Regions from separate parts of the Cellulosilyticum sp. WCF-2 genome, predicted to be linked through region 2. Evidence: a T-box and tRNA genes for the amino acid it is inferred to sense, from the RefSeq annotation. Region 2 holds a T-box; the other holds one or more tRNA genes.
The links. The T-box of region 2 lies ahead of thrS (threonine--tRNA ligase). A T-box ahead of a tRNA ligase gene usually reads a tRNA of that ligase, here a tRNA-Thr.
Positions count from the first base shown of each region.

Region 1: it has a tRNA-Thr gene. The T-box ahead of thrS (threonine--tRNA ligase) is inferred to sense a tRNA for this amino acid. The anticodon was not compared.

Region 1 covers NZ_CP034675.1:2,606,858-2,614,291, reverse strand. The annotation lists gene EKH84_RS11585 (sensor histidine kinase) at 41-1,369, opposite strand; gene EKH84_RS11580 (LytR/AlgR family response regulator transcription factor) at 1,372-2,091, opposite strand; gene EKH84_RS11575 (lactate utilization protein) at 2,255-2,890, shown strand; tRNA gene EKH84_RS11570 (tRNA-Thr) at 2,984-3,056, shown strand; gene EKH84_RS11565 (hypothetical protein) at 3,500-3,703, opposite strand; gene EKH84_RS11560 (ribonuclease J) at 3,729-5,387, opposite strand; gene EKH84_RS11555 (SDR family oxidoreductase) at 5,590-6,456, shown strand; gene EKH84_RS11550 (hypothetical protein) at 7,075-7,434, opposite strand, start outside.
Region 2 covers NZ_CP034675.1:3,897,715-3,905,148, forward strand. The annotation lists gene rplT (50S ribosomal protein L20) at 503-859, opposite strand; gene rpmI (50S ribosomal protein L35) at 882-1,085, opposite strand; gene infC (translation initiation factor IF-3) at 1,134-1,625, opposite strand; gene thrS (threonine--tRNA ligase) at 1,977-3,950, opposite strand; T-box leader at 4,054-4,326, opposite strand; gene EKH84_RS17635 (DUF805 domain-containing protein) at 4,749-5,096, opposite strand; gene EKH84_RS17640 (putative sporulation protein YtxC) at 5,209-6,045, opposite strand; gene hslO (Hsp33 family molecular chaperone HslO) at 6,211-7,086, opposite strand; gene EKH84_RS17650 (class I SAM-dependent DNA methyltransferase) at 7,126-7,434, opposite strand, start outside.

The DNA.
Region 1 (7,434 bases), 1.3 Mb from region 2:
TATAAATTGGCGCGAATAGTATATTTTTTGGCGCGAATAGTTAAAGTAAAACATTTTTAATCATTATTGATAATAAAAACTGATTATTTTCATACTTCCATTCCAAATTTCCACCATATTTTTCTACAATTGTGCGCATACTCAGCATTCCAATACCATGTCTTGATTTATCTTTTTTTGTTGTTATTAATTGTTTATTATCCATTGCTTCTTTTTTTACACTATTACTTACATCAATTAATAAATACTCTTTATGCATTTTTAAAGATAAGCTTGCTTTTCTTTTTTCTTTATCTTCTATTTGACGACAGGCTTCTATGGCATTATCTAAGCTATTACATAAAAGGGCACACAAATCCATTTGATTAATATTTAACTCCTCATCTAATCCACCACTTACTATCAGGTCTATATTCTGAGCTTTTGCTAGCATGAATTTTTGATTAATAACAACATCTGCCATTTCATTTCCTGTTTTAATTCCCATATAGGTAGTTTGGCAACTAGCATTCATATTTTTAATATAGGCTCTAGCCTTCTCTATATTACCCATTTGCAAAAGCATATCAATGCAGCTCATATGATTATTAAAATCATGCCATATTTTACGTACTTCCTTATTCATTTCGTCCTTTTCTAGGGTAGCTTTTATAAGGACTTCATTTTGATATTGAACGACCTCATATTCTTTTTCTTTATTAATCCAATCACTTAACTTTTGTACTGTATAATAAATAATAATATTATCTAAAAAAATCCCTACTGCAGTTAGTGTAATAAATAAGTTAATGGAACCAGATATACTTCCTAATACCTTAAAAAAAACTACTGATAAAAAGTAAATACTAATTAAAGATATAAAAAAACCACATCCCATTAGTCCTCTTACTTGAGGCGTTAATTGATAAAGTTTATTTTTCTCTAGCTCTATAAATATTTTTACTATTCCAATTAATAGTAGCTTACTTATAAGCCCTAATTGAATATAAAAGTAAGTTGTTTGATAATCCATTAACTGATTAACTATTGGATTATTTCCCCCAAATACAGTAATTACAAGTAAATCTAATAAATAAAGAATAACTAAATAAAATATTGTAAATATAGCTTCTTCTAAAATATCTTTTTTAAAGGCATAGTGTGCAATACAAAGCAAAATTACTATATGAATGATTAGCACTAAAGGCCATGACACCCCTAATGGTTTTGTAATATATACTCCTATACCACCGATTATATACATCATCCATCGTTTATTGACAGGATGATTTTGTGTTTTTCCGAATCTTGCAGACATAAAACCGTAGTACATAACCACCTCAATAAATCCCATCATATAATCTATTAAACTAAAAATAATCTTTTCCATTCTTACTCCCCCTGCCTAATATGGTTTTTATATGCAGAAAAAACCTGTTGCATTCTATATCTACTCATAACTAGTAATTCATTATTATCTAAAATAACCTTCTGTTCCTCTATAGTCTTTATATAACCTAGATTAACCATGCAACCCCTATGAATTTTCGTAAAACCCTTATTTTCAAATTGCTCCTCAACATCCTTCATACGCCGTATCGTTGTTTTATAACACGCTTGAATTGTATGTACTTCAACATGACGGTTGACACACAGAAAATACATGATATCCTTAACTAATAATTTAATCCATCCTTCCTCTGTTTTGATTATATAGCATTCTGTCTGCGCTCTCATCTTTTTTAAAGCACTCTGAATGCACTCTTCGATTTCCTCTTTAAAATGACTTTTACGTACATATCTGAATGCACCAACTTTAAAGCTTTCAAAAACCCGTGTCGTTATCCCTGTTAAAAATACAATTAATAGCTCCTGATTAATCTCTCTTATTAATCTTGCAACTTCTATTCCATCTTTTCCAGGCATATCTATATCTAAAATGACTATATCAAAAAAATAAGGCACTTCATTGAATACCTTTATAAAAGCTTCACTACACGAAAATTGATGAACTTTAATATCTACATTCAATACTGATAGATAATACTCAATATATAGCGTGGCAGATTCTAAGAAATCCTTATTATCATCACATATTATTAAGTTAATCATCTAATCACCCCATTTAATTCTATACAATTTTTGTATTATTTTCAACATTTTTAATTCATATTTTATTCATATTTGACACATTACAACATCGACTATGTTTACATGTGGCTATATAACTATGTTATAATAAAATAAACTGTAACTATTTTTAGGAGTTTAAAATATGACCATCACTTCACTTTATTATGAACGTACCGCTGAAACACTTATAAAGAATTTACAAAAGCGCCATATAGAAGGCCATTATGTATCGTCTAAGGAAGAAGCCATTCAAAAAGCATTTTCTCTTTTAAAAAATAGTGAACTTATTTCTTGGGGTGGCTCTATGACATTGGCTGAAATAGGTCTTATTCCTGCTCTAGAAGCAGCAGGATGTTATACCCTATTAGACCGTTCCAAGGTACCTAATGAGCAAGTAGAAGAACTCTATCATCGTGCTTTTTTTGCTGATACCTATTTTATGAGTACAAATGCCATCACTCTTGAGGGTGAACTTATCAATATTGATGGTACTGGTAATCGTGTTGCCTCACTTATTTATGGACCTAAACAAGTCATTATTATTGCCGGCATGAATAAAGTAGCTAGAAATCAAACAGAAGCTCTTTCTCGTATACATAATGCAGCTTGTCCTCAGAACGCTATTCGCCTTAGTAAAAACACACCTTGTGCTTTAACTGGTGTTTGTCAAGATTGTTTAAGTCCAGATTGTATTTGTATGCAAACGGTTATTACACGTAATAGTAAACCAGCCGGTCGTATTAAAGTCATTCTAGTAGGTGAAAATCTAGGTTATTAAGTAACCCTTAAATAGCCATTTTTTCTAGAGGTAAATGTTGACAAACGTCATCCTACATGCTATTATAATAAAGCGCTTAACAAAGAGCGCTCTGCTCTCATGGCTCAGGCGGTAGAGCGTCACCTTGGTAAGGTGGAGGCCACGGGTTCAAGTCCCGTTGAGAGCTTTACTATTCAAAGGATACAAGTTATTACTTGTATCCTTTTTTGTCAGTCAATAAATATTTATGTTTATCGACGTATAATATCAGTATTTTTTAATAAGAGGTACCATTGACTCTATTTGTTATAAATTCTTACTTTATAAATTTTTCAGACTTATAATTTATTTTTATAAGAAAATACATTTAATATTAAAATGATTCATATTATTATGTATATATATAAGTTATTAAGGAGTATAGCGTAATGATATTAAAAATTTTTAAGAAATACGAATTTCCTCTTATGTACATTGTATTTATAACTACTATATATATTACTTACAGGTTATTAAACGTAGCCATTTAACCAGTTATATACTTAAATGAATGCCCAGTTACTAGCTTTATAAAAAAGGGTATAAACATTAAAAATAAATGTTTATACCCTTTTTTGTGACTCTTTTTAGTTATTGAAGACTTTTATTGAATTCAAAAATGTTTTCTATTTCATTATCTGTCTCGTCATAACATTTCACATCCGCTCCTGCAATGTATCCAATGGAATCACGGTCCAAAACTGTAGCTCTTATTTTAAGTAAGTCCTCCTCACTCATGGGTAAATCAACTACCTTTGTTTCTTGATCTCTAGTACAGACCATCTTAACTTTCATTTTACTCACCTTTCTTCCTTCTATATTAAACTTCCATAATAATTGGCAAAATAGCGGGCCTTCTTTTTGTTTTTTCATATAAAAGTTGCTCTACCACCTTTTTAATGCTCGTTTTTAAAATATGCCATTCTGTCATTTGATAAGCAAGACACATCTCTAATTCTTTATTAGCTACAGCTTTTACTTCTTCTATTAAATCCTCTGAATCCTTGGCATAAACAAAGCCTCTGGTAATAATATCAGGACCACTCATAATAGAGCAAGTTTCTAAATCAATGGCTGCTACTACTATGAGCATCCCCTCTTCTGCTAAATGCTTACGATCCCTGAGTACAATATTACCTACATCTCCTATACCAATACCATCTACTAAAATATTTCCTGCCCTTACTCTTCCGGTCACTCCAGCTGTTACCTTACTTACTTCTAAAACCTCCCCATCTTCTAAAATAAAGATATTATCCTGAGCCATTCCCATTTGCCTTGCTAAATTGCGATGATGAATCAGATGCCTATATTCACCATGAGCTGGCATAAAATACTGCGGATGCGTTAAAGTATGCATGAGCTTAAGCTCTTCTTGATATGCATGACCTGATACATGAACCTCTTCTAAATCCTTATATATGACTTGAGCTCCTTTTTTATAAAGCTCATTAATCACTTTTGAAACTAATTTATCATTTCCTGGAATAGGTGAAGCAGAGATAATAAATAAATCATTGGGTTCTATTTGAATGAATCGATGTTTTCCAAAGGCAATACGTGCCAGCGCTGCCATAGGTTCCCCTTGGCTTCCTGTCGTAATAATAGTCATTTGATCATTAGGGTAGTTCTTCATTTGTTCAACTTCTATTAAAGTAGTCTCTGGCACACTCAAATACCCTAAACTTCTGGCTACTTTCGTTATGTTTTCCATACTTCTGCCACTAAAAGCTACTTTACGTCCATAAAGCACCGCTGCATTAATAATCTGTTGAATACGATGAATATTGGATGCAAAGGTCGCAACAATAATACGTCCTTTCACATTGTCAAATAAACGCTCTAAGGTCTTACCAATAGTTACTTCTGATGGAGAGTGTCCTTTACGTTCTACATTAGTGCTATCTGCTAAAAGGAGTAATATGCCTTCTTTTCCCAATTCACCAATCCGCTGTAAATCCATTCCCTTCTGATCAACAGGTGTATAATCCACTTTAAAGTCCCCTGTATGAAAAATAATTCCTTCAGGTGTATGCACTGCAATACAACACGCACCGGCAATACTATGTGTACTTCTCACAAACTCTACCTTTATTTGTTCTAAAGCAATCACGTCACCAGCTTCCACGCAGTGACATTCACTTTTTGTTAGGAGACCGTGTTCTTGGAGTTTGTTTTCTATAATGCCTAAAGTAAGAGGAGTTCCATACAAGGGAATGTTCATTTGTTTTAATATATAGGGAACTGCACCTATATGATCTTCATGTCCATGAGTGAAAAAGATACCTTTTACTTTATTCTTATTTTGTAATAAGTACGTAATATCAGGAATAACCAAATCTACCCCATACATTTGTTCGTCTGGAAAACCCATGCCACAGTCAATCACTATGATTTCTTCTTCATACTCTATAACGGTTATATTTTTGCCAATACTTCCAAGCCCTCCAAGAGGAATGACTTTCACAGCATTTTTCATCTTTCATCCTCGCTTTATTACTTTTATACTTAGTATAACTTTTTCCTAAAAAAGTATGTAGTGTTATTTTTAAATGAGACAAATGATAAAGTTACTTGCCATTAAGCTTTGATAAAATTTCCATATTGAAATACTTACATTAAGCTCATACTAAATTTGAATTTTTATTCTTAATCATTTATTACTTTTAGGAGGTATTGTCATGTCTTTCCCTAACCATTTTAAAGCGCAACAACAAACAAGGCATCCTGGTTTTGAATACGAAATGCAACCACTCCCCATTTTTGATGATGAAACGACTCTTCCAAATGGTAGTTTACTCCAAGAACAAGTAGCTATTATTACAGGTGGTGATAGTGGTATTGGACGTGCTGTAGCAGTGGCTTATGCCAAGCAAGGAGCTGATGTTGCCATTGTTTACTATAATGAAGATAAAGATGCAGAGGATACACAAAAAGCTGTTGAAGCTTATGGCCAAAGCTGTCTTCTTATTAAAGGTGATCTCACAGAAGAAACTTTCGCTACAGAAGTAGTCACAAAAGTCATGGATACCTATAAGCATATCGATATCCTAGTCAATAATGCTGCTGTCCAATATGAAAACTCAAGTTTACAAGCCATTACTACCGAACAGTTTGATAAAACTTTTAAAACTAATGTATATGGCACTTTTTATATGACTAAGGCCGTCTTACCGCATCTCAAATCAGGTGCATGCATTATTAATACAACTTCTGTCGTCGCTTTTCATGGTCATGAAAAACTCATCGATTACTCCATGACCAAAGGTGCCATTACAGCTTTCACGCGCTCCCTTTCTATGGCTCTTACAAAATCAAAGTCTGGTATACGTGTTAATGCTGTTGCACCAGGTCCTATTTGGACACCTTTTATTCCTTCTAGTTTTGATGTAAGCAGCATTCCTGCTTTTGGTACTACCACGCCACTAGGTCGTGCTGGTCAACCCATAGAATGTGCAGGTGCTTATGTTTTCTTAGCTTCTAAAGCTGCTAGTTATATAACAGGACAAACCATTCATATTAATGGTGGAGAAATTATTAATGGCTAATCCTACTTTTTTATGAAGAAAATTGATAACCTATCTTTAATGTTATAAATAGCGTTTAAAAATATTTTTATTTTCTATTAGGGATTCCACTTGTAGCTAACATATATATAAGTGTAAAAACAAATCAAACAACTTCCTCAGCATAATCACCGCAACATTAACTTGAGGAACTGACCGGGCCTCGTAAGTTTCAATCTGTTGCTACAGATACCTCTGTCTCCAAGGAAAATGTCACTAGTACGCTGACAGGGAGACGCCATTTATAAGTTGCCAAAAACGTTTTTACATCTTGTATGATTCAAATAAAGTTTTAACCAGAGTCTTAAGGCCTTGGCACCTAGCTTAGGGCAGCCCGGCCAAGACTTTAAGGAGCTCCTCACTCATTGGTTTAACTTTTATGATGTTGCTACCTATGCCTTATGAAACTTCATACTGTGCTGAGGAGCCATTGCTGTGTCTTTTTTAAGAAATGGGTAGCATGTTATAGAAGTTAAATAAGAGTCTGGCACAAAAAAGGTAATCCTCACTGTGATACTTCACTGAAAGGATTACCTTTTTTGTTGAATTTTTATTTGCTAAACTTAATAAGCTTTTCTATAATAAATATTTAATATGACTTTAATTTCTTTTTCTATTTGCAATAAGATAAATACCAATAGCAATAAGACCAATAGACCATACTAAAGAACCATTAAACCATCTAAAAAAATTGGTACTCATTTCATCTAAAGCAGAAATTAATAAAATACCTACTGGAATTAATAAGAAATTATTACGAGAACCAAACCAATAGAGCTGAAATAACCCTAATGCTACACCTAGTTCCCCTGCTGGAAAGTGTGTAAAGAATAGACCTCCAAATAAGGCCTCTAAAAAGCTAAACAATCCTACTACTGTAAAAATACCTCCTGGAACAAGAATGCCTGGTGACCTCCTTGTGGTAAAATACTGCCACTCAAAATATAACCCCAGTGCTAA
Region 2 (7,434 bases):
AACGTATAAAGCTTCCCATAAGTCTATTTTGCCAAGAAGTAGCTCTGTAAGGAAGCTAGGGAGCCTTACAAGCATTATTGATCTCTTAAGTGTTCAAACCCCTAAGTGAAAAGTGCAGAAAAAAGATAATAACAAGTTTTGTTTTTTCTTGAAAACACTTAATGGAGGCGACTTTACGCGTTATTGCTGGTAGAACTGAGCGAGGGTGGCTGTCCTAGCGGGGTGACTTCGGAGTATTTTCAGTAGGCACTTAGCGAACGTTTTGGATGTTCCTTAGTCCACGTGCCCCCGGGAACCGAGTTTGTGGACGTTCATCCAAAAAAGTGAGCTTAGTGCCTACTGAAAATACGGAACGGAACCACGTAGGATGGTCACCCTCTCTCAGCTTTGCCCAAATAGCCTAGTAAAGCCACCGACAAATTTCTATTTGTACAATTCACCAACCAGATGCAAAAAGCTACTATTCCTGTGAATATCACATGAATAGTAGCTTCAAAAAGCATTATTTTAAGTTAGCTTTAGCTGTTTCAACTAATTGTGTGAAAGCAGCTGGATTTGTGATTGCTAATTCTGATAACATTTTTCTGTTGATGTTAACGTTAGCATTTTTTAATCCGTTCATGAAACGGCTATATGATAATCCGTTTAAACGAGCTGCAGCGTTGATACGTGCAATCCATAAACGTCTGAATTCTCTTTTTCTTAATTTACGACCTACATATGCGTAGTTTAATGATTTCATTACAGCTTGTTTAGCTGTTCTGAATTGTTTTGATTTAGCTCCTCTGTAACCTTTAGCTAATTTTAATACTCTATTACGTCTTTTTTTAGTAGACATTCCGCCTTTAACTCTTGCCATTGTCTTAACCTCCTATCGTATCTTATAAATATGGTAAAATTCTCTTCATTTGTTTTTCGTTTGTGCTATCTACAATACCAGCTTTTCTTAAGTTACGTTTTGTTTTTGTAGATTTTTTAGTTAAAATATGTCTTTTGTAAGCTTTGTTACGTTTTAATTTACCAGTTCCTGTAACTTTGAAACGTTTTGCAGCTGCTCTATTTGTTTTTAATTTTAATTTAGCCATGATAATGATCCTCCTTTATTCATTTGATTATTTTGTATCAAAAGGTAACTATTTTGGTGCTACCACGATAACCATTGCTCTACCTTCTAATTTAGGTTTTTGTTCTGCTACTCCAACTTCTTCAATTAAAACTAACGCTTGTTCAAGAAGTTCATTACCTCTATGAGTATGCATCATTTCACGCCCACGGAATACAACTGAAATTTTAACTTTATCCCCTGCTTTAAGGAACTTAGCTGCATTTTTCATCTTCGTTTCAAAGTCGTGTTTTTCAATACTAGCAGAAAGTCTTACTTCTTTAACGCTAACAACTTTTTGTTTTTTACGCGCTTCTTTTTCTTTCTTTGCTGCATCAAATTTGTATTTACCATAGTCCATGATTTTACAAACTGGTGGTTTTGCTTGTGGAGCAATTTTAACTAAGTCTAAGTTTTTCTCAGCTGCCATTTTTTGTGCTTCTTTGCTAGAAACAATACCAATTTGTTCTCCATCAGCTCCTACTAGTCTTACTTCTTTGTCACGAATTTGTTCGTTGATCATTAAATCGTTAATAACGGGCACCTCCTAAATTGTGTTTGCCTAAATTTATTATTTTAATCACCCTTTAAGCGATGGGTGAGCCGCTTTTAATAATATACCCTTATTAGTATATTTATTTGCTATATCAACTAAATAAGGTGGATAGCCGAAACTATCCACCTCTCTAAAAATCCATACTAAATGAAATATAATCATGTCTTAATTAGTATGACCTTACGAACCCTTTTGTTGTAAGGTGAGAAGAATAGCTTCTACTTCGCCTGGCAATCATTTGCCTTAAAACCTCATTTATCTTAACATGCCTTGTTTTATTTGTCAACTTTTATTTTACGTAAAATATTTATTTCTATCTTATTTATTTTCTTCAATTTCCATGTGTTTAAGATAATTGAATTTTGTTTTAATTTCTTCATCTACACGATTAACAAAGCTTTCAAGACTTTGTGCACCTTCATCACCTTTTTGACGGCTACGAACAGAAACGGTCTTATTTTCCATTTCTTCTGCACCGACAACAACGATATATGGAATTCTTTCCATACGTGCTTCTCTGATTTTATATCCAATTTTTTCTGTGCGATAGTCAGCTTCTACTTTTAAGATGCCACGGTCTTTAAACGCTTTAACAACTTCTGCTGCATAATCTGCATACTTATCAGAAAGCGGAAGTACTTTAACAGCCACTGGCGCAAGCCATATTGGGAACTGCCCAGCATACTTTTCAATAAGCATAGCAAGTGTTCTTTCATAGCAGCCAATAGAAGTACGGTGAATGATAAGTGGGTGTTTTTTCTCACCATCTGCATCAATATAAGTCATACCAAGCCTTTCTCCAAGAGCAAAGTCGATTTGTACAGTAATGATTGTATCTTCTTTACCATGTACATTTTTAAATTGAATATCAAGTTTTGGTCCATAGAAGGCCGCTTCACCTACAGCTTCTTCGTAATTAATTTGTAAGTGATCTAAGATATTTCTCATGAGACTTTCTGTTCTTTCCCAAGCCTCTGGATCATTAATATATTTTTCAGTATTTGCTGGATCCCATTTAGAGAAACGGTAGCTGATATCATTTTCAATGCCAAGTGTTGCCATCATGTAATTGATTAGCTCAATAACACCTCTAAATTCATCTTCTAATTGTTCTGGTGTACATACAAGATGTCCTTCAGAAATAGTAAACTGTCTTACACGAATAAGACCATGCATTTCACCTGATGATTCATTTCTAAATAAAGTAGAAGTTTCACCATAACGAATTGGGAGATCACGATAGCTGTGTTGTTCTGCATTATAAACTGTGAATTGGAATGGACATGTCATAGGACGAAGTGCAAATACCTCTTTATCCTTTTCTTCATCTCCAAGTACGAACATACCATCTTTATAGTGATCCCAGTGACCTGACATTTTGTAAAGATCACTTTTAGCCATAAGAGGTGTTTTAGTTAATACATAACCTCTTTTTTCTTCCTCATCTTCTACAAAACGTTGAAGGGTTTGAACAATTCTAGCACCTTTTGGCATAAGTAATGGTAGACCCTGACCCACTTTTTCATCTGTTGTAAAAAGTTTAAGTTCACGACCAAGCTTGTTGTGATCACGTTTTTTAGCTTCTTCTAAAGCTTCAAGATGAGCTGCTAAATCTGCTTTTTTGGTAAATGCTGTTGCGTATATACGCGCAAGCATTTTGTTCTTTTCATTCCCTTTCCAGTAAGCACCTGCTGCTGATAAGATTTTGAAAGCTTCTACAGGTTTTGTACTCATAAGGTGTGGTCCTGCGCAAAGATCAACAAAGTCGCCCTGTTTGTAAAAAGTGATTTTCTCACCTTCTGGAAGCTCACGTATTAATTCTACTTTATATGGTTCTTCTGCTTCTTCCATTAGTTTAATAGCTTCTTCTCTAGGAAGTTCAAATCTTTCAATCGGAAGTTTTTCTTTAACGATTTTCTTCATTTCAGCTTCAATTTTTTCAAAATCTGCTTCTACAAAGTGTCTTTCTGTATCAAAATCATAATAAAAACCATCTTCAATAGCTGGTCCAATTGCAAGTTTTACTTCTGGGAAAACCCTTTTTACAGCTTGAGCTAAAATATGAGCTGCTGTATGACGGAATGCCCATTTTCCTTCTTTATCATTAAAAGTAAGGATTTCAAGACTACAGTCTTCATTAAGTTCTGTTCTAAGATCCACCATTTCCCCATTTACTTTACCGGCACATGCCATTCTTGCAAGTCCTGCGCTAAGTTCTTCTGCTACGCCAAGGACAGTAATGCCTTTTTGACACTCTTTAACACTACCATCTTTTAATGTAATTTTAATCATTGCTTCTACTCCTTTCAAATTTAAACTATTTTAACCCATGAATGATTATTTAATTAAAAGAATCTAAAAAACCCCGTCCCTTTTTAAATAATCATCTTATTTAAAAAGGGACGGGGATATGTATTCCCGCGGTTCCACCCTTGTTACTTTGCTTGGCTAGATTATATGAATGCTTCCTCCCTATAAAGAATTATTCATTCATGCTTAAACTTACCAAAGTTAAAGTCACTCGCTTTACTGACGATAACGGGGTCACCGAATTGTTTTACAATCACTCCGAGGTAGTCTTCACTTATGGTCTTTAAAGATACTCCCACCACTGCATCTTCTCTCTGAAAAAGGGGTTATAAGTTACTCGTCTCATCATTGTTTTTTGGTATTCACTTATAAATATAAATATAAATATTATAGGTATTAACAAATTCTTCTTATTCAAAATAAGTTATTTTTATGAAGTTATTTGTCGTTCTTAATGTAATTATTCTAATCAATTGATGCCCTTATGTCAATATTGTTTGATTGTTATTTCTAGGAAATCTATTTCCTTATTTATATCGTTTCTTTTAATATACCATATGTCCAATACTTGCTATGCTCAAAGTTACTGTTCTTTATCTTAGAGCTTAGAATCATATCAATATTAATCTATTACCACTACTAATTTCCTCTATTGACCATGAAAACTCTTAAATAATAAAAGATTTATCTGAATATCAAAAAAGAGTAAACCTTATTATGCAAGCTTTACCCTCTTTTACTGGATTGGATAGTGATTTTATTTTAGATTAAGTAACTTAATTAAACTACTGCTTTAGGATTCGAACCATATTGATTATTACTACTATCCCCTTCTGTACAGACTAAAACTAATAACCAAATTGGGCCAACTAAAGGAATTAAGGCTATAAACCACCACCAACCTGATTTTCCTATATCATGTAATCTTCTTATACAAACCGCTATTCCTGGTATAAGTACGGCTAGCGAATAAATAGTACTTAATATACTGGTCTTAAGAATTGTCGCTAAAAACCCAAGGACAATTCCTATAATAATGTTAATCAAAAAGAACATCCAGTATTCCTTTCTTCTTGCTCTACCACTAAAATCTGCATATTTTTTTAAAACACCTACATACCACTCCATTTATTTTCCCCCAATAATCACTATCAATCTCCTTTATTATACACTAAATCCTCTAAATAGATAATATATTTTTTATCATTTGAATATTATAAAATTAATAAGTATTTACACATTAATTACTGCACCACATGCACCCCTTGCAATAGTTAATATTATCATCAAAAATAATTTCTAATGTCTTTAGAAACTGCTGTTCTCTGGCTTTTGCACTTTGATGAATAATAAGCTGCTTAGGACTAATCGATATAAGGATATGCAAAATATAATCTTCTCTTGTTAACGTACTATCTAATAACAGGTCCTTACAGTATTGCCTTATATAAAAGCCTGTCATATTTTTCATGCCTTTATTATAAAGTTGTGGCAACCCTTCTGTATTATAAATAAGATGTAGTATTTCCTCTAATGGTACACTTAAAATGCTCATATCTCTCATAAGCTTAATAAAAGTTACAACCTCTTTCTTCATACTATAATCCAAAACAAATTGTTCTAATAAATCGCTTAATAGAATCTGATATTTTTGAGTTCTAAATTGTATCCAACCTTCTATATTAAATACGCCTGTTTTTTTTATTTCCTGTAAAATAGGTACATATAATAAATAATAGGTAAAAGAAGAAAAGCCTTCTTGCCTTGATAGATAGTTATTATTAATAAAGGCATTCATAATATCTCTTTTATCTATATGTCTCAACTCTTCTTTACTTTTTAAATAGGTTATACAAACTCTACTAATAACCTGTTTTTGAACCAAATCACTCATCACATGAGCCAATTGCTCATCACAAAATTCTTTAGTATCTTCCATCAAACAGGCTACTTCATAAACGCTTCCTATTTGCCTTACTTCTATTTCATTAGCCATTTCTTCTTCTTGCTCTAGTTCTTCTAGTTTCTCTAATAGTTCTTTTTTATACTTGGATGTATAGAGCATATAATAGCACATGGCTTATACCTCGATAGTTGTAGTTCTTATTATATAGTATATAACCTTAAGCTTGACATCTTGCATTATCCTATATAATATTTCATGAATGATGTTTTATGTTATTGTCTATCATTAAAAATAACCTATCAGGTTATTCTGACAGGTTATTTTTAATTGTATAAATTAGATTTGCTCAATGAGTTCCTCTAATTCTTCTTTAGTAAATTGATATTTGTTACTACAGAAAGGACATACAAGCTCTGCTTTTTCATCTTCTTTTGCAATTTCTTCTAAGTCTTTTTTCCCAACACTAATAAGGGCTCTTTCCATACGTTCTTTAGAACAGTCACAATTAAATCTTACTTCTGTTGTATCCATGATTTCAATCTCACCTAAAAGATTTTCTAAAACATACTCGATAGACTGTCCTTTTTCTAAGCACGCCGTTAAAGATTTAAACCCTTTGATTTTTTCCTCTAATTGAGTAATGGCATCATCATCTGCGTCAGGTAACACTTGAATAATAATACCACCTGCTTGTCTAATACTATAATCTACATCCACTAAAACACCTAACATAACGACTGAATTAGTTTGTTCTGATACAGCGAAGTAAAAGCTAATGTCTTCTGCAATTTCACCAGAAAGCATAGGTACCTGGCCTGAGTAAGGTTCCTTAAGACCAAGATCCTTCATTACAGTCATATTGGCATTTCCTACAGCACCTGCTACATCTAGTTTACCAAACTCATTGAGTGGCAAGTCTACATGAGGATTATAAACATAGCCTTTTACATCTCCAGCCCCATTAGATTCAGCAATAATACCACCTAGTGGCCCATCTCCTTTAATAATGATGCTTACACGGTCTTCATCTCTTTTAAGCATGCTTCCCATCATAGCAACTCCTGTTAATGTTCTACCTAAAGCAGCAGCTGCTACTGGTGTTAATCCATGATTAATGCAAGCAGTATTGACAAGTTCCTTTGTATTAGTCCCAAAAAATCTAAAGTTTCTTTCTTTATCTATTCCTCTAATCATATAGTCTTTAGTTTTCATTTTATTACATCCTTTCTTTATCAAACTATTTATGTCCTTTTATCCATTATTTCTTACAATAAAGGTTGCTCTTTCAGAAAGCTCCACTAATGGCTTATTACTATAGTTATCATTCACCTCTAAAACCTCAAGACCAGCTTTCTCTAATAAAGCCTTAACTTGCTCCATGCTATACGCTCTTTGATAATGATTTTCTATACTTCTATCATATTTGCCATCTTCATCCTGAATAAAAAAGCTTACTTCATACTCATTGATTTCCTCTTCTTCATCATAGTAGTTTGTCCAAATATAAGCCGCTTCTTCAGTTTGATCTGCAAAAATTTGATTTCCTAATACTTCTTTATA